4 regions of the Bradyrhizobium sp. IC3123 genome follow, and region 4 is predicted to be linked to each of the others. Evidence: predicted binding sites of a transcription regulator. Region 4 holds the regulator's gene; each other region holds the start of a gene.
The links. The regulator PhoB, encoded in region 4, activates phosphate uptake and scavenging genes when phosphate is short. The targets are predictions, from matches to a motif close to TGTCATNNANCTGTCAT.
Positions count from the first base shown of each region.

Region 1: phnC (phosphonate ABC transporter ATP-binding protein) is a predicted target of PhoB. The motif match lies at 1,817-1,833, and genes of this name have one in related genera.
Region 2: I6F20_RS35435 (DUF2794 domain-containing protein) is a predicted target of PhoB. The motif match lies at 1,457-1,473, and genes of this name have one in related genera.
Region 3: I6F20_RS11720 (YdcH family protein) is a predicted target of PhoB. The motif match lies at 2,238-2,254, and genes of this name have one in related genera.

Region 1 covers NZ_JADYVF010000004.1:360,497-364,251, reverse strand. The annotation lists gene I6F20_RS16110 (alpha-D-ribose 1-methylphosphonate 5-triphosphate diphosphatase) at 1-1,091, opposite strand, end outside; gene I6F20_RS16105 (LbetaH domain-containing protein) at 1,088-1,759, opposite strand; gene phnC (phosphonate ABC transporter ATP-binding protein) at 1,934-2,749, shown strand; gene phnD (phosphonate ABC transporter substrate-binding protein) at 2,824-3,732, shown strand.
Region 2 covers NZ_JADYVF010000022.1:12,677-16,431, forward strand. The annotation lists gene I6F20_RS35430 (DUF1223 domain-containing protein) at 230-1,006, shown strand; gene I6F20_RS35435 (DUF2794 domain-containing protein) at 1,536-1,907, shown strand; gene I6F20_RS35440 (GNAT family N-acetyltransferase) at 2,053-2,583, opposite strand; gene I6F20_RS35445 (Bax inhibitor-1/YccA family protein) at 2,834-3,625, opposite strand.
Region 3 covers NZ_JADYVF010000003.1:347,528-351,282, forward strand. The annotation lists gene I6F20_RS11710 (EAL domain-containing protein) at 1-494, opposite strand, end outside; gene I6F20_RS11715 (NAD(P)/FAD-dependent oxidoreductase) at 697-1,821, shown strand; gene I6F20_RS11720 (YdcH family protein) at 1,968-2,150, opposite strand; gene I6F20_RS11725 (YdcH family protein) at 2,481-2,687, shown strand; gene I6F20_RS11730 (hypothetical protein) at 2,819-3,037, shown strand; gene I6F20_RS11735 (hypothetical protein) at 3,060-3,311, shown strand; gene I6F20_RS11740 (GGDEF domain-containing protein) at 3,313-3,755, opposite strand, start outside.
Region 4 covers NZ_JADYVF010000009.1:102,545-106,299, forward strand. The annotation lists gene pstA (phosphate ABC transporter permease PstA) at 1-10, shown strand, start outside; gene pstB (phosphate ABC transporter ATP-binding protein PstB) at 7-828, shown strand; gene phoU (phosphate signaling complex protein PhoU) at 840-1,556, shown strand; gene phoB (phosphate regulon transcriptional regulator PhoB) at 1,579-2,286, shown strand; gene I6F20_RS26150 (GcrA family cell cycle regulator) at 2,587-3,099, opposite strand; gene I6F20_RS26155 (aspartate aminotransferase family protein) at 3,559-3,755, shown strand, end outside.

The DNA.
Region 1 (3,755 bases), on a different contig from region 4:
CGCGGCCGCAGCTCCACGCTGTCGTCGACGAGGAGAATGTCGGCGCGGCGTCCCTCCGCGAGCAGGCCGCGATCGGTGAGGCCGGTTGCCCGCGCCGGGCCGGCGGAGACCAAATCCCAGGCCTGAGCCAGAGGCATCACGCCATCGGCGGCCAGGCGGAACGCGGCGAGCAGCTGCGCGGGATAATAATAGTCCGACGCCAGCACCGAGCAGAGCCCCTTTGCGATCATGTCGGAGGCCCTGGTCCAGCCGGTGTGGCTGCCGCCGCGCACGACGTTCGGCGCGCCGTAGACGATGGCATCGCCGTGGCTGGCCGCTGCGCGCGCCGTCTCCTCGTTGATCGGAAACTCCGCGATCAAGGCGCCGAGCTCGCGAAAGTCCCGGCGCATCGCCGGGCTCGAATCGTCGTGCGAGAGCATCCGCACCTCGGCCCCGCGGGCCGCAGCGGCCAGGCGTGACACCGAGGCGGGCACCTCGTCGGCGCGCGAGACCACGCGCTCGACCAGCCGGTCGAATTCTTCACTCGACAGACCGGTGCGCTCCACCATGCGGTTGCGCTTGCGTGGGTTGGAGATGTCGGCAACGACGCCGTCCATATGATCGTTGAAGGCGAACAGGTCGACGCGGCCCTCGCTGAGCCACTGTGCGATCTCCGCTTCGGCATCGAGATTAAAGGTCTCGTGCCGCAGGTGGAAGCGGGTGTCGGCAGCGAACTGCGGACGCTGCCGCTCGATCGCCTCCATCAGGCCGCGCGCATTGTCGGCGCTTCGCAGGCCCGGCTCCCACGAGCAGGTCGTGGCGTGAAACACGGTGGTGATGCCGTTGCTGATCGCCTGGCGGTCGCTGTCGGCGAGCGCGACGTCGATCGGAAAGTCGACGCCGGCGCGCGGCATCATCTGGCGCTCGAAGGCATCGCCATGCAGATCGACGATGCCGGGCAGCACCAGCAGGTCACGGGCATCCAGTGCCAGCCGCGCCCGGCCGCGAGAAGCATCGACCTCTGCAATGTCTGTTCCGGAGACGATAAGAGAGGTTTCGACGAGCTCGGCGCCGATCAGGGCCCGGCCGCCTTCGATGAATATGTCTGTCACGCGACCGCGCTTCGTTTGCTGGCAGGAGAATTGGCGAGTGAGCTCGCTTTTGCTTCGTATGCCGAGAGGAAATCTTCAATCCCGAGCTTGCGGAAATTGGGCAGCGCCTCGCGCAACTTGTCGTGATCCCAGTCCCACCAAGCAAGCCTTGCGAGCCGTCCGGCGATCTCCTCCGAGAATCGCCGCCGCACGATGCGGGCCGGATTGCCGGCGACGATGCTGTAGGCCGGCACGTCCTTGGTGACGATCGCGCCGGCGGCGATCACCGCGCCGGTGCCGATGTTGCGGCCCGGCAGCACGATCGCGCCATGGCCGATCCAGACGTCATGGCCGATATGAACGTGATGCCGGCGGCGCCAGTCGAAGAACTCGAGATCGTCGCTCTCACCTTCGAAATAGGCGCTGGATCGGTAAGTGAAATGCGCCTGAGTGGCGCGATGCATCGGATGGTTGCCGGGATTGATGCGGGTCATCGCCGCGATCGAGCAGAACTTTCCGATGGTGGCGTAGGTGATCTGCGCATCGTTCACGACATAGGAATAATCGCCCATCGCGACTTCATGCAGAATCGTGCGCGCGCCGACTTCGGTGTAGGCGCCAAGCCTGGTCTCATGCAGCTTGGCCGAGGGATCGACGGTCGGCTGAACCGAAAGAGCTTTGGCGGCCATGTTGCATCCGAAGTGCGAGGGCGGGCGTCTCTCTTCGAGCGGCCGGATGACGATGTCATGACAGCGAGATGACAGGGGATGATGTGCGTAGGATGGCCGCACTGCAGCAGCGCTGTCACACAAGTGTTAAGCACGAGGGTTAGCGGTTGGCTCCAGCTACTCTGGAGCTCCTGTATGCTGGTGGTTGAAGGCCTGACGTGTCGCTTCGGCGCGAAAGCCGCGGTGGACGATGCTTCGTTTCAAGTTTCCCCCGGCGGCTTCGTCGGGGTGATCGGGCGATCCGGCGCCGGCAAGTCGACATTGCTGCGGTCCATCAACCGCCTCACCGAGCCCTCCGAAGGCCACATCCTGTTCGAAGGCGTCGACGTCACCGCGCTGCGCGGCAAGGAGCTGCGGCAGTGGCGTGCGCGGTCGGCGATGATTTTTCAGCAGTTCAACCTCGTCGGCCGGCTCGACGTCCTCACCAATGTGCTGATGGGGCGGCTGTCGACGGTGCCGACATGGCGGTCGCTGCTGCAGCTTTGGCCCGAAGAAGACAAGGCCATCGCGATGTCGGCGCTCGAGCAGTTCGACATGGCTGCCATCGCGGCCCAGCGCGCCGACCAGCTCTCGGGCGGTCAGCAGCAGCGCGTGGCGATCGCGCGGGCGCTGGTTCAGCAGCCCGACATTATCCTTGCCGACGAGCCGATCGCCTCGCTCGATCCCCGCAACACCAAGATCGTGATGGATGCGCTTCTGCGCATCAACAAGCATTTCGGTATCACCGTGCTCTGCAACCTGCATTCGCTCGATCTCGCCCGCAGCTATTGCGACCGCCTGATCGGCATGGCGGCCGGACGCGTGGTGTTCGACGGCGCGCCGGCGGCCTTGACCGATCATATCGCGCGCGAGCTGTACGATCTCGAGGCGAATGAAGTCATGGATGTTGCGCCCGCGGATGCATCGGTCGGCACAGCAGTTCCTGCCCTCCGCACGGTTGCCGTGGCCTGATCGCTGCTTCTTTAAATCGAGCCTAGCGCAGAGCCGGAACTCGACAGTTTCATAACCTTGAAATGGGAGACGTCATGATAGACCGTCGTACGATCGTTGCCGCTGCGGCGGCCCTGGCATTTTCAGTTTCAGCCGCTGCGGCGCAGGACTGGAAGGTGAAATATCCTGAGTTGATCTTCGCAAAAGTCCCCGACGAGAATGCCTCCGGCACCACCAACCGCTGGACGCCTCTGACGGAGTACCTGTCCCGCGAGCTTGGAACCAAGGTCACGCTGCGCATCGCCAACGACTACGCCGCGGTGATCGAAGGTCAGCGTGCAGGAAACATTCACATTGCGATGTACGGCCCGGCGTCCTACGCGCGTGCCTACATCATTGGCGCGAAGGTCGAACCGTTCGCGATCGAGGTGAACGGCGACGGCACCAAAGGCTATTACTCGGTTCTCTATGTCAAAAGCGATTCGAGCTACAAGGACATCAAGGACCTGCAAGGCAAGAACCTCTGCCTCGTCGATCCCAACTCGACTTCCGGCAACAACGTGCCGCGTTTCGCGATGAACAAGATGGGCATAGACCCGGAGAAGTTCTTCGCCAAGGTGGTCTACTCGGGGAGCCATGAAAACGCGGTGATCGGGCTTTCCCAGGGCACCTGCGACGCGGCGTTCAACTGGTGGAACGACGAGAAGGAATCGAACCTGCTCCGGATGGAACGGAAGGGCATGGCGAAGGCCGCGGATTTCAAGATCATCATGAAGTCCGAGCAGATCGTGAACTCGCCGATGGCCTATCTCAGCAGCCTGCCTGACGACCTCAAGGCGGCGATCAAGAAAGCAGTGCTGGAAATTGCGGTGAAGGACAAGGCGGCTTTCGACAAGATTTACGAGGGGAAGCAATTGCCCTACGTCGAGGTCGACCACAAGGCGTATGACGCCGTGATCGAACTGACCAAGTTTGTCGACAGCATTCGCAAGCAGAAATCCTGAGGGAAACGAAGGGTTGGACAAGT
Region 2 (3,755 bases), on a different contig from region 4:
GCGGATTTGTGAATGATGGCTCACTGCGAAGTGAGTAGAAGCCTTAACGAAGGCGGCCTATCAAAGGCCGCCTTCGCGCGTTTGCGGTACGCTTCAGATGGGCCCGCCCGGCGGAAAACCTCCCTTTGGACGGTGGCCCGGATGGATGAATGTACCGCGCCCCGTAAGACTACGGTGACCATCCGGCGATAAGATTTCCCTCTGAGAGCAACGGTGTGCGGCGTTCGACATGACGACAATGACGGCTTCCCATCTGATTCCACGTTGGTCCGGCGCCCTCTGGTCGGGAGCTCTCGGCATATGTGCGATCATCGCCGTCATTCGTCCTGCCGAAGCTGAACCCCGCGCCGTCGTCGAATTGTTCACCTCGCAGGGCTGCTCCTCCTGCCCGCCCGCCGACCAGATCATCGGCGATCTCTCCAAGGACCCCTCCGTCATCGCGCTGAGCATGCCGATCGATTATTGGGACTATCTCGGCTGGAAGGACACGCTGGCGGATTCGCGCTTCTCTGCACGGCAGCGTGCCTATTCGCGCATGCGCGGCGACCGCGAGGTCTACACGCCGCAGGTCGTGGTCAACGGCTCCACCCATGTCATCGGCAGCGATCGCACCGGCATCGAGAACGCGATCGGCAAGACCGACAAGGGCACTGGCGTGATGAGCGTGCCGGTGACGATGTCGCTCTCGGGCAAGCAGATCAACGTGTCGGTAGCCGCAAGCAAGGAGCCCACGGTCTCGCGCGGCGAGGTCTGGATCTGCTCGATCGCGAAGTCGGTGCCGATCGCGATCACCCGCGGCGAGAACAAGGGACAGCAGGTCACCTATCACAACGTGGTGCGCAGCCTGCTCAAGGTCGGCGACTGGACCGGCCGTCCGGAGAGCTGGACGGTGCCGATCGAGAACCTCACGCGCGACGGCGTCGACGGCGCGGTGGTCTACGTCCAGGACGGCAGCCGCGAGAGGCCGGGCCCGATGCTGGGTGCGGCCTACACGTCGCTGCATTGAAGCAGGCAGAACGTCTCAGCAATTGATGCTCGTCATTCCGGGGCGCGCCTCTTGGCGCGAACCCGGAATCCATTTCTCAGCTTGTGTGATGGTAAATGGATTCCGGGCTCGCGCTTCGCGCGCCCCGGAATGACGGCAGACCGGAAACATCTCGGCACAAACAAAAAAGGACCAACTTGCGTTGGCCCTCCTTGTCGTGCGTACAGACCCGATCCTGTTCGACCCCGGGGGGCTGGGGGCTGAGGAATCCGGAACCGAAAGGACCGGGTCAACGCACGTCACCCTTTTCGCAGTGCAGGGCGGCAGGCGGTTGGCGGAAAAGCGGCGATACTATGATTCCTGCTAACGATCCCGTGACGGTTTGCCGCGACGGAGTTCCACCCTTGCGTGTGCCCTGATGCGACGCCGATTCGATAGGTCGAGCCCCTTGCGATGCGGAACGGTTGGCGCAATCATGCAATTGTCACGAACGCGGTTCCGGGACGATCTTGGCGGACGCGGGTAGCCGTGCGATGAGGAGGCGCTTCCCATGAGTCTGACGTCGGAGGATGCCGATCCGAGCGAGCAGCGCGCGGCGGCGCGTCCTGCCGCGGCGCATGCGCAGCCGAACCGGGTGACGTTCAACCGGCTCGAGCTGCACCGGATTCTCAATCTCTACGGCCGCATGGTCGCCGACGGCGAATGGCGCGACTATGCCATCGACTTCCTGAAGGACCGCGCCGTGTTCTCGGTCTATCGCCGCGCCTCGGAAGTGCCGATCTATCGCATCGAGAAGGACCCGCGCCTGGCGCGCAAGCAGGGCATGTACAGCGTGATCTCGGCGACCGGCCTGATCCTGCGTCGCGGCCACGAGCTCGAGCGGGTGCTGCTGGTGATCGATCGCAAACTGGCGGTGGTGTAGACGAACCATCGATCGTCATTCCGGGGCGCGACGAAGTCGCGAGCTGGTGCGCAATTGCGCACCCGAGAATCCATCCCTCCACCGCCCCTGCCGTTCAATGGATTCCGGGTTCGATGCTGCGCATCGCCCCGGAATGACGGATGAACTACTTCCCCGGCACCGTGCTTGCGCCCTCGCCGAGGTCGCGTTGCATCATCACGGTGTCCAGCCAGCGGCCGAATTTCAGCCCGACACTGGGATGTGTGCCGATCATCTTGAAGCCGCACCTTGTGTGCACGCCGATCGACCCGGCATTGGCGGAATCGCCGATGACAGCGATCATCTGGCGAAAGCCGCGCGCTTCGCATTCGACGATCAGCCGTTCCAGCAGCATTGAGCCGACGCCGCGGCGGTGGAAGGACGGATCGAGATAGATCGAGTTCTCCACCGTGAAACGATAGGCGGGCCGCGGCCGGTAGGCGCCGGCATAGGCATAGCCGGCCACGCGGCCGTCCAGCATGGCGACGAAATAGGGATAGCCGCCGTCGATCAGCGCGCGATAGCGGCGCGTCATTTCCGAGAGGTCGGGCGGCTCCAGCTCGAACGTCGCCGTGCCCTCGCGGACGGCCTGCTGGTAGATGGCGGTGACGGCGGGGAGGTCGGCCTCGGTGGTGGGCCTGATATCGGGTGCGGACATGGGGGAAGGATAGAGCGTTCCCTGAGGGGCCGGAAGAGGCTGCGCTGCCTCCACACCCGTCATTGCGAGCGCAGCGAAGCAATCCAGAAATGCATCTGCGGAGGGGCTCTGGATTGCGTCGTCGCATCGGCGCAAAATTGCTGCGCAATTTTGTCGCGAGCTCCTCGCAATGACGGGGAGAGGCCGTACCCTCAAAACAAAAACCCCGGCCTTTCGGCCGGGGTTCGTGTCCGTTCTCTCGTCTCAGAGCTTACTCGCGCTGGCCGAGGAGCTGCAGCAGCAGCGTGAACAGGTTGATGAAGTTCAGGTACAGCGACAGTGCGCCGGTGATGGCCGAACGCTCTGCGACGTCACCGCCGGCCGAGGCATAGCCGTAGATGTAGTCGTTCTTCAGCCGCTGGGTATCCCAGGCGGTCAGGCCCGAGAACACCAGCACGCCGACCACCGACACGATGAACTGCAGCATCGAGCTGGCCAGGAACAGGTTCACCAGGCTGGCGAGAACGATGCCGATCAGGCCCATGAACAGGAACGAGCCCATGCCGGTCAGGTCACGCTTGGTGGTGTAGCCGTAGAGGCTCAGCGCACCGAAGGTCGCCGCGGTGATGAAGAACACCCGCACGATCGAGGTGTGCGTGAACACCAGGAAGATCGACGACAGCGAGATGCCCATCAGCGCCGCGAACACCCAGAACAGGATCTGGGCGGTCGAGGGTGCCAGACGGTTGATGCCCGCCGAGATCACGAACACCATCGCGAGCGGCGCCAGGATGAACAGCCACTTCAGGGGGCTGACGAACATGGCGTAGCCGAACGGTGTCAGGAACACCTTGCCGACGCGGACGGCGTCCGCCGTCGGAACGTCGGTCACGGCGGCCATGTAGACGCCGAGCGCGGCAAGGCCGGTGATGGCCAGGCCAATGCTCATGTAGTTGTAGATGCGCAGCATATAGGCGCGCAGGCCGGCATCGACCGTCGCGGCGTCAACACGCCCGGCGGCCCTGCCGAAAGGAGAAGCGTAGTTACGGTCTAGGTCCGACATGGTCGAATTCCCGTTGGTTGGTCCGGTCCGGCACGAGGGTCGCCATGCCGCCGGTTCGTCAAATTCTATCTCGGAGACCGCTGCCAGCCGACTGAATTTTGGCTCACAATCGGGACTCCGAACCCATCCG
Region 3 (3,755 bases), on a different contig from region 4:
AGGCCATTGGCGCTCGATGCCTTCCGGTAAAATTCGTCATCGGTGACGCCGAGCACTCCGCGCTCGCGGCGCAGCCTCAGGATGTCGCAACCGGTCATGTTGGGCCGGAGGTCGGATCGCGTCAGGCCATAGATCTCGAGATAGCGGTCATTGCAGAAGATGACGCGGCGCTGCGCATCCGTCATCACCACGCCCTGGTTGAGGTTGTTCATGGCGGAGGAGATGAAGGCGTTGCGACGCAGCTGCAAACGGCTGGACCGGCGCAGCGAGGAATGGATCCACAGCCCGATCGCGGCGAGGAACGAGCAGACCACGATGCCCGCGATGAGGGCTTCCCAGATCACGCCGGGATCAAGCCTGGTGAGATCGCCCGGAACGGCAAGGCTGTCCGATGCCGCAAAGGCGCGCGCAGGCGCGCCCGTAACGGCCAGGCATAGGAGGGCGTGCACAGCAATCCAAAGCGTGCTGCCCACGTGCCAGTTCTTCTCAGCCATCAGCCACCCGCGATTTCAACGTCGGATTGTCTGGCTTCGCGGGTTTGGATCGGGTAAACGCCTGTGGGCACAACAGAATAATGTGACATAAAATGCGGCAATTGCCCTGACATGATAAACGACTTCTTAACGGAAGCCCCGCCTGCGCCGCCGCATCCGGACCGTGCGCCACCGGTGCTTCCAACTGGTATCCTGCACAACCATGGATAGGGTCGATTGCGTCGTCATCGGAGCCGGCGTGGTCGGGCTCGCGGTGGCCCGGAAGCTCGCCCAGGCCGGGCGCGAGGTGATCGTGCTGGAGGAAGCCGAGGCGATCGGCACCGTCACCTCCTCGCGCAACAGCGAGGTGATCCATGCCGGCATCTACTACCGGGCCGGGAGCTGGATGGCGCGCATGTGCGTGGCAGGCAAGCACGCGCTGTACCGCTACTGCGCCGAGCGCGGCATCCCGCACAAAAATTGCGGCAAGCTGATCGTCGCGACCAGCCCGAAGGAGACCGAGAAGCTGCAATCGATCAAGGCGCATGCCGAGGCCAACGGCGTGCTCGACATGCAGCTGCTCTCGGGCGAGGCCGCACGCGCGCTGGAGCCGGCGCTCGCCTGCGACGCCGCGCTGCTGTCACCGTCGACGGGCATCATCGACAGCCATTCCTACATGCTCTCACTGCGCGGCGAAGCCGAGGACGCCGGCGCAGCTTTCGCGTTTCACACCCCGCTGATCCGTGCCAAGGCGGCGGCCGGCCTCATCGAGATCGATGCCGGCGGCGAGGCACCGATGACGCTGCAATGCAACCTCCTCGTCAACGCCGCGGGGCTGTCGGCAACGCATGTGGCGCGCAACATCGACGGCATGCCGCTGGACCGGATTCCGCCGGCCTATCTCGCCAAGGGAAACTACTTCAGCTGCAACGCCAAGGCGCCGTTCTCGCGTCTGATCTATCCGGTGCCGGAGCCCGGCGGCCTCGGGGTGCACTTGACGCTGGACATGGCAGGACAGGCGCGCTTCGGGCCTGACGTCGAATGGATCGAGACGATCGACTACGAGGTCGATCCGTCACGCGCCGAGCGCTTCTATCCCGCGATCCGCAAATACTGGCCGACGCTGCCTGACGGCGCGCTGATGCCGAGCTATTCGGGCATCCGCCCGAAGATCGTGCCGCCGGCCGTGGCCACGCAGGATTTCTTGATGCAGGGCCCGCGCGATCACGGCGTTGCAGGCCTGATCAATCTGTTCGGCATCGAATCGCCGGGACTGACGTCCTCGCTCGCGATCGCCGATCACGTCGCCGAGCTCGCAGATATCGACAGTGTTTCGAGAAGCGGATAAGTGTGCGCGTCGAGAGCCACGGGTCCAAGCAAGAATGAGCGCCGCACAACCGTGTTGCACGGTACACACCTTGCAGCAGGGATGAGCACGGATGCTCTCATCCCTGCGTGAAGGACGTGATCAACTCTACACTGTCACGGGGGTTACTAGTGGAGCGTGTCGCCAGATTGCTTCAGACGCTCGATCTGGTCCTTGACCATCAACTTCCGGCGCTTCAACTCAACAATTTGCAGGTCGTCTGTTGAAAGGTGCACGAGAGCTTCGTGCAATTCGTTTTCGAGAAGTTTGTGCTTCCGTTCCAATTCAACGAGATGTGCCTGAATTGTCATTCGAAACCTCCTCGGTAGGGTTGAACCTTTAGGATTCGATCCGGACAACCAAGTCTACATCACCGATTCGTCCTGTCGATGGGTATCCGTCGTTGCAGCGTCATTTTTGAAAGTTCATATGTAACGAAGCGTGACTAAGGGAACCACGCCGGAAAAATCCATGATATCAATACGCCCACGCACCGCCGCAGCTCCCTGCAGAAATATGTTGCTGGAGATCGGGGACGAGGGATCGCAGATCGCTTGCGATCACGCGGCGCAAGGACGATAATTTCCACAGGGCATCCACAGCCCGGATCTCACGCCTATCGGTTTTCGGCCACCGCAGACATGACCAATGAAGATGAGCGTGAGCTCGAAGCCGAGCTCACCCGGTTGCAGCAGGAACACCGAGATCTCGATGCGGCGATCGATGCATTGCATCAATCGCCCGCCCCCGACCTGTTGCGGTTACAGCGCCTGAAGAAGCGCAAGCTGTTGTTGCGCGACCGCATCGCGTTCATCGAAGACCAGATCACCCCCGACATCATCGCCTGACCGTGAGCCGGTCTTGCGCGGCGCCCCGCCGCTTCCGAATCCGCTTGACTCAATAAGAACAAAATAGGAACATTCGCGGGCGCCCCAACACCTCAGAGAACGCTCAAGGACAACACACGAGGACAACGCAGATGTCGGCAACCGCCCTTTTCGACAACAGCCATTACGAACAGGCCTGCGATCAGGCGATCGCGATGTGCGACGGCAATCTGCGCAGCACCATCAAGGCGCTGATCATGGCCAACGAATATCTGGAAGCCGAGCTGGAGGAATTGCAGGCGGCGATTTCAGCCGGCTGCATTCCGGAGATCTCGCGCAGCAAGATGCGGAGCAAGAGCAGCGCCGCATAATCTTCAACCTTGGAGCAACGCCATGTCGGATGTGACCTATTACGTTGCAATGCCCTTCTTGATCGATGACGACGGATCACCCGTCGCAGGCGCTGCAGAGGAGTGTCAGTCCTCGACGGCGGCGCTGCGACGCGCAGAGATGCTGGCGCGCGGCGCCGGCCATATCGGCGCGATCGCGTTCAGCCGCAGCGGCGATCCCATGACCGGCGAATTCGGCGACGCGACGCTGCTGCGCAAGTTCGGCAACGTGCCGGAAGATCTTGCCACCCTCTAGACTAGCGCTCGCCGCCGACCAGCCTGATCCGCGGCTCGTGCCGGCGGCTCGCCTTGCGCACATACATGGCGGCATCCGCCTCCTCCAGGGCGCGGCCTGCAGCGGATTGCGGACCGAGCAGCGCGACGCCGGCCGAGGCGCCCGCGGCCACGTGCTGGCCGCGAAAAACGAATGACAATTCGTCGATCGCCTGCTCCAAGGCCGCAGCCTTGACCTTCGCATCGGTCTCGCTGAGATTCCAGAGCAGCAGCGCGAACTCGTCGCCCCCGAGCCGGCCGACCACGTCGGAGGCGCGGATCTGTCGCGTCAGCGTGGCGACAATCGCCTTGAGCACCTCATCGCCGGCGGCATGACCGAAGGAATCGTTGATCGGCTTCAGCCGATCGACGTCGAGCACGATCAGCGCCCCGCTGGCGCGGTAGCGCTTCATATAGGCGATGGCGC
Region 4 (3,755 bases):
TGCAAAATGAGTGAAATGTCTGTTTCCGTCAGCGCACCGTCCGTTCATCCCGGCTCGCAGCCCCTGCCCGAGGCGCCCGCCAAGGTCACGGCGCGCAACCTCAACTTCTACTACGGCGACCACCACGCGCTGAAGAACATCAACCTGGCGCTCGGCACCAACCGCGTCACGGCGTTCATCGGCCCGTCCGGCTGCGGCAAGTCCACCCTGCTGCGCATCTTCAACCGGATGTACGACCTCTATCCGGGCCAGCGCGCCGACGGTCAGCTGTTACTCGACCATACCAACATCCTCGACCCCAAGCTCGACCTCAACCTGCTCCGCGCCCGGGTCGGCATGGTGTTCCAGAAGCCGACGCCGTTCCCGATGACGATCTACGAGAACATCGCCTTCGGCATTCGTCTCTATGAGAAGATCTCCAAGTCCGAGATGGACGACCGCGTCGAGAAGGCGCTGCGCGGTGGCGCGCTGTGGAACGAGGTCAAGGACAAGCTCAATGCCTCCGGCCTGTCGCTCTCCGGCGGCCAGCAGCAGCGCCTCTGCATCGCCCGCACCGTCGCGGTGCGGCCCGAGGTGATCCTGTTTGACGAGCCCTGCTCGGCGCTCGACCCGATCTCGACCGCCAAGGTCGAGGAGCTGATCCAGGAATTGTCCGAGAACTACACGATCGCGATCGTCACCCACAACATGCAGCAGGCGGCGCGCGTTTCCGACAAGACCGCCTTCATGTATCTCGGCGAGTTGATCGAGTTCGACGACACCAGCAAGATCTTCACGTCGCCGAGCGATCGGCGCACGCAGGATTACATCACCGGCCGGTTCGGCTGAGGAGACGGAACATGGGTTCTGAACATACCGTAAAGGCTTTCGACAGCGACCTTCAGGAGCTCACCCGCCTGGTCGCCGAGATGGGCGGCATCGCCGAGCGCATGATCGTCGATTCCGTCGACGCGCTGATCCGCCGCGACGTCGCGCTCGGCCAGCGCGTCGTCGCCACCGACGTCGAGCTCGACGCGCTGCAGAAGCGCATCGAGGAGCGCGCCGTGCTCACCATCGCCCGCCGCCAGCCGATGGCCGTCGACCTGCGCGAGATCGTCGGCGCGATGCGCGTTGCGACCGATCTCGAGCGCATCGGCGATCTCGCCAAGAACATGGGCAAGCGCGTCGCGGCGCTGGAGACGGATTTCCATCCGCTCAAGCTGTTCCGCGGCCTGGAACACATGACCGACCTCGTGCAGCAGCAGGTCAAGTCGGTGCTGGACGCCTATGCCGCGCACGACCTGCCGGCGGCGATGGCGGTGTGGAAGGGCGACGAGGAAGTCGACGCCATCTGCACCTCGCTGTTCCGCGAGCTCCTCACCTACATGATGGAAGATCCGCGCAACATCTCGTTCTGCATCCACCTGATGTTCTGTGCCAAGAACATCGAGCGGATCGGCGACCACGCCACCAACATCGCCGAGACCGTGTTCTACATGATCGAGGGCCAGGCGATCACCGACAAGCGGCCGAAGGGCGACATGACGACCTTCGCCACGACGGTGCCGAACACCTGACGACTTAAGGAGCTACGACCACATGGGCGCACGCATTATGGTGGTTGAGGACGAGGAAGCTCTCACCGAGCTTCTTCGCTACAACCTCGAAGGCGACGGCTATGACGTCGAGACGGTGATGCGCGGCGATGACGCCGACACCCGCCTCAAGGAGCACATTCCCGATCTGATCGTGCTCGACTGGATGCTGCCGGGCCTGTCAGGCATCGAGCTGTGCCGGCGGCTTCGGACCCGCCCCGAGACCAAGCAGCTGCCGATCATCATGCTCACCGCGCGCGGCGAGGAGAGCGAACGGGTGCGCGGGCTCGCGACCGGCGCGGATGATTATATCGTCAAGCCGTTCTCGGTGCCGGAACTGCTTGCGCGCGTGAAGGGCCTGCTCAGGCGTGCGAGTCCCGAGCGCCTCGCCACTGTGCTCGCCTATGGCGATATCGAGCTCGACCGCGACAAGCGCCGCGTGGCGCGCTCGGGCCGGCCGATCGATCTCGGTCCGACCGAATATCGCCTGCTGGAGTTCTTCCTGGAGCATCCCGGCCGCGTGTTCTCGCGCGAGCAGCTGCTCGACAGCGTCTGGGGCCGCGACATCTACATCGACGAGCGCACCGTCGACGTCCATATCGGCCGCCTGCGCAAGCTGCTCAATCTTGGCCGCGAGCAGGACCCGATCCGCACCGTCCGCGGCGCCGGCTACGCGCTGGACGATCGCTTCGCGAAGGCTGAGCAGACGTAAGGCGCCAGCGACAGCTGGTTTGGCGAACTGCGGCGCCGATCTCGGCCGTCATCCCCGGGCGCGCGCAGCGTGAGCCCGGGATCTCAGCGCGAGCGCTTGCGCTCTTCGCGATCAGCCACAGGACGTGGTTTGGCGAAGACTCGGAGTGACCATCTCGCGCAACGATTGCGCCCCGCGGTTACGGATCCCCGCCTTCGCGGGGATGACACCGAGCGATTGGGAGCCGCCATCGTGTGACGGCTGCAGTCTTGGCGATCAAGCTTGGCGATCAAAGCTTGGCGATCAGGGAATTCCGCAAGCTCACCGCGTGCCCGGTTTCGGTGCTGCGCGACGGCGATCCGCTGCGGGCTGATAGGCCACGCGCGAATGCTGGGCACAATAGGGCAGGCCGGAGAGCGCCTTGCCGCCGCAGAAGAAGAAATCCGGGCTCGAGGGATCGCCGACCGGCCAGTGGCAGGTCGCCTCGTTCAATTCCAGCAGCGACAGCCGCTGGCTCATCGGCACCACGTTGTCGTAGGTAACCGGCTCGGCTTCCAACTCGACCTCGAAGGCCTGCGCCAACGCGGTGTTGCCGCGCGCGACGGGGCGGGTCACCCGCATCATATGCTGCGCGGGCCGTGCCTTGCGCGGCCGCGGCGCTGCCGATGAAGGGCTCTTGGCGCGGCCGGACAGGCCGAGCCGGTGCACCTTGCCGATCACGGCATTGCGGGTCACATTGCCGAGCTCCGCCGCGATCTGGCTGGCCGAAAGTCCGGCCTCCCAGAGCTTCTTCAGCTGCTCGACGCGATCATCGGACCAGGTCAAAACCGTCATTGCACCCTTTCCCTCGCTGCGCGCCTGCCATCCTGGGGCCTTCGCAGCGAATGCTTTAGCCTTGAAAAACCCGTGCCGTCAGAATCCCTTAAGGCTCGCCGGGCGCGCTCAAGACGCCCGAACGTTTACGCCGGTACATGAGGACTTCTGGGATCAGAACTGCTGCACGAGATGTCGTATCTGACAGTCCAAACGCTACAATATGGCGTGACTCCCGCGCAAGAGTCCGCCGACTCGCTTCCACATGTTCCGTGGTGAAAAACCCGCAAAATCGGCACCGCAAGACTACGGAATCAGCGTTTCGCGAGGCTTTCCGGGCGGCATTGACACCCGTCTTGCCAGGCATAAGATAGTGCCACGTGCCGCCCTTAAAAGGCGGCACGTTTCGTTTTCCGGGGCCGGTCGATGGTGCGTCGCGCAATTCATGCCTCACACCGTCCGCAACATTCAAGTGACGTCATGACTAACAGCGCAGCGCCGCATTTGCTCCCCGTTTTCGCCAGGGCCGACCTCGGTTTCGAGCGCGGCGAAGGCTGCTGGCTGATCGCGACCAACGGCGATCGCTATCTCGATTTCACCTCGGGTGTCGCGGTGAATGCGCTCGGCCATGTCCATCCCGCGCTGGTCAAGGCGTTGCAGGAGCAGGCGACCAAGCT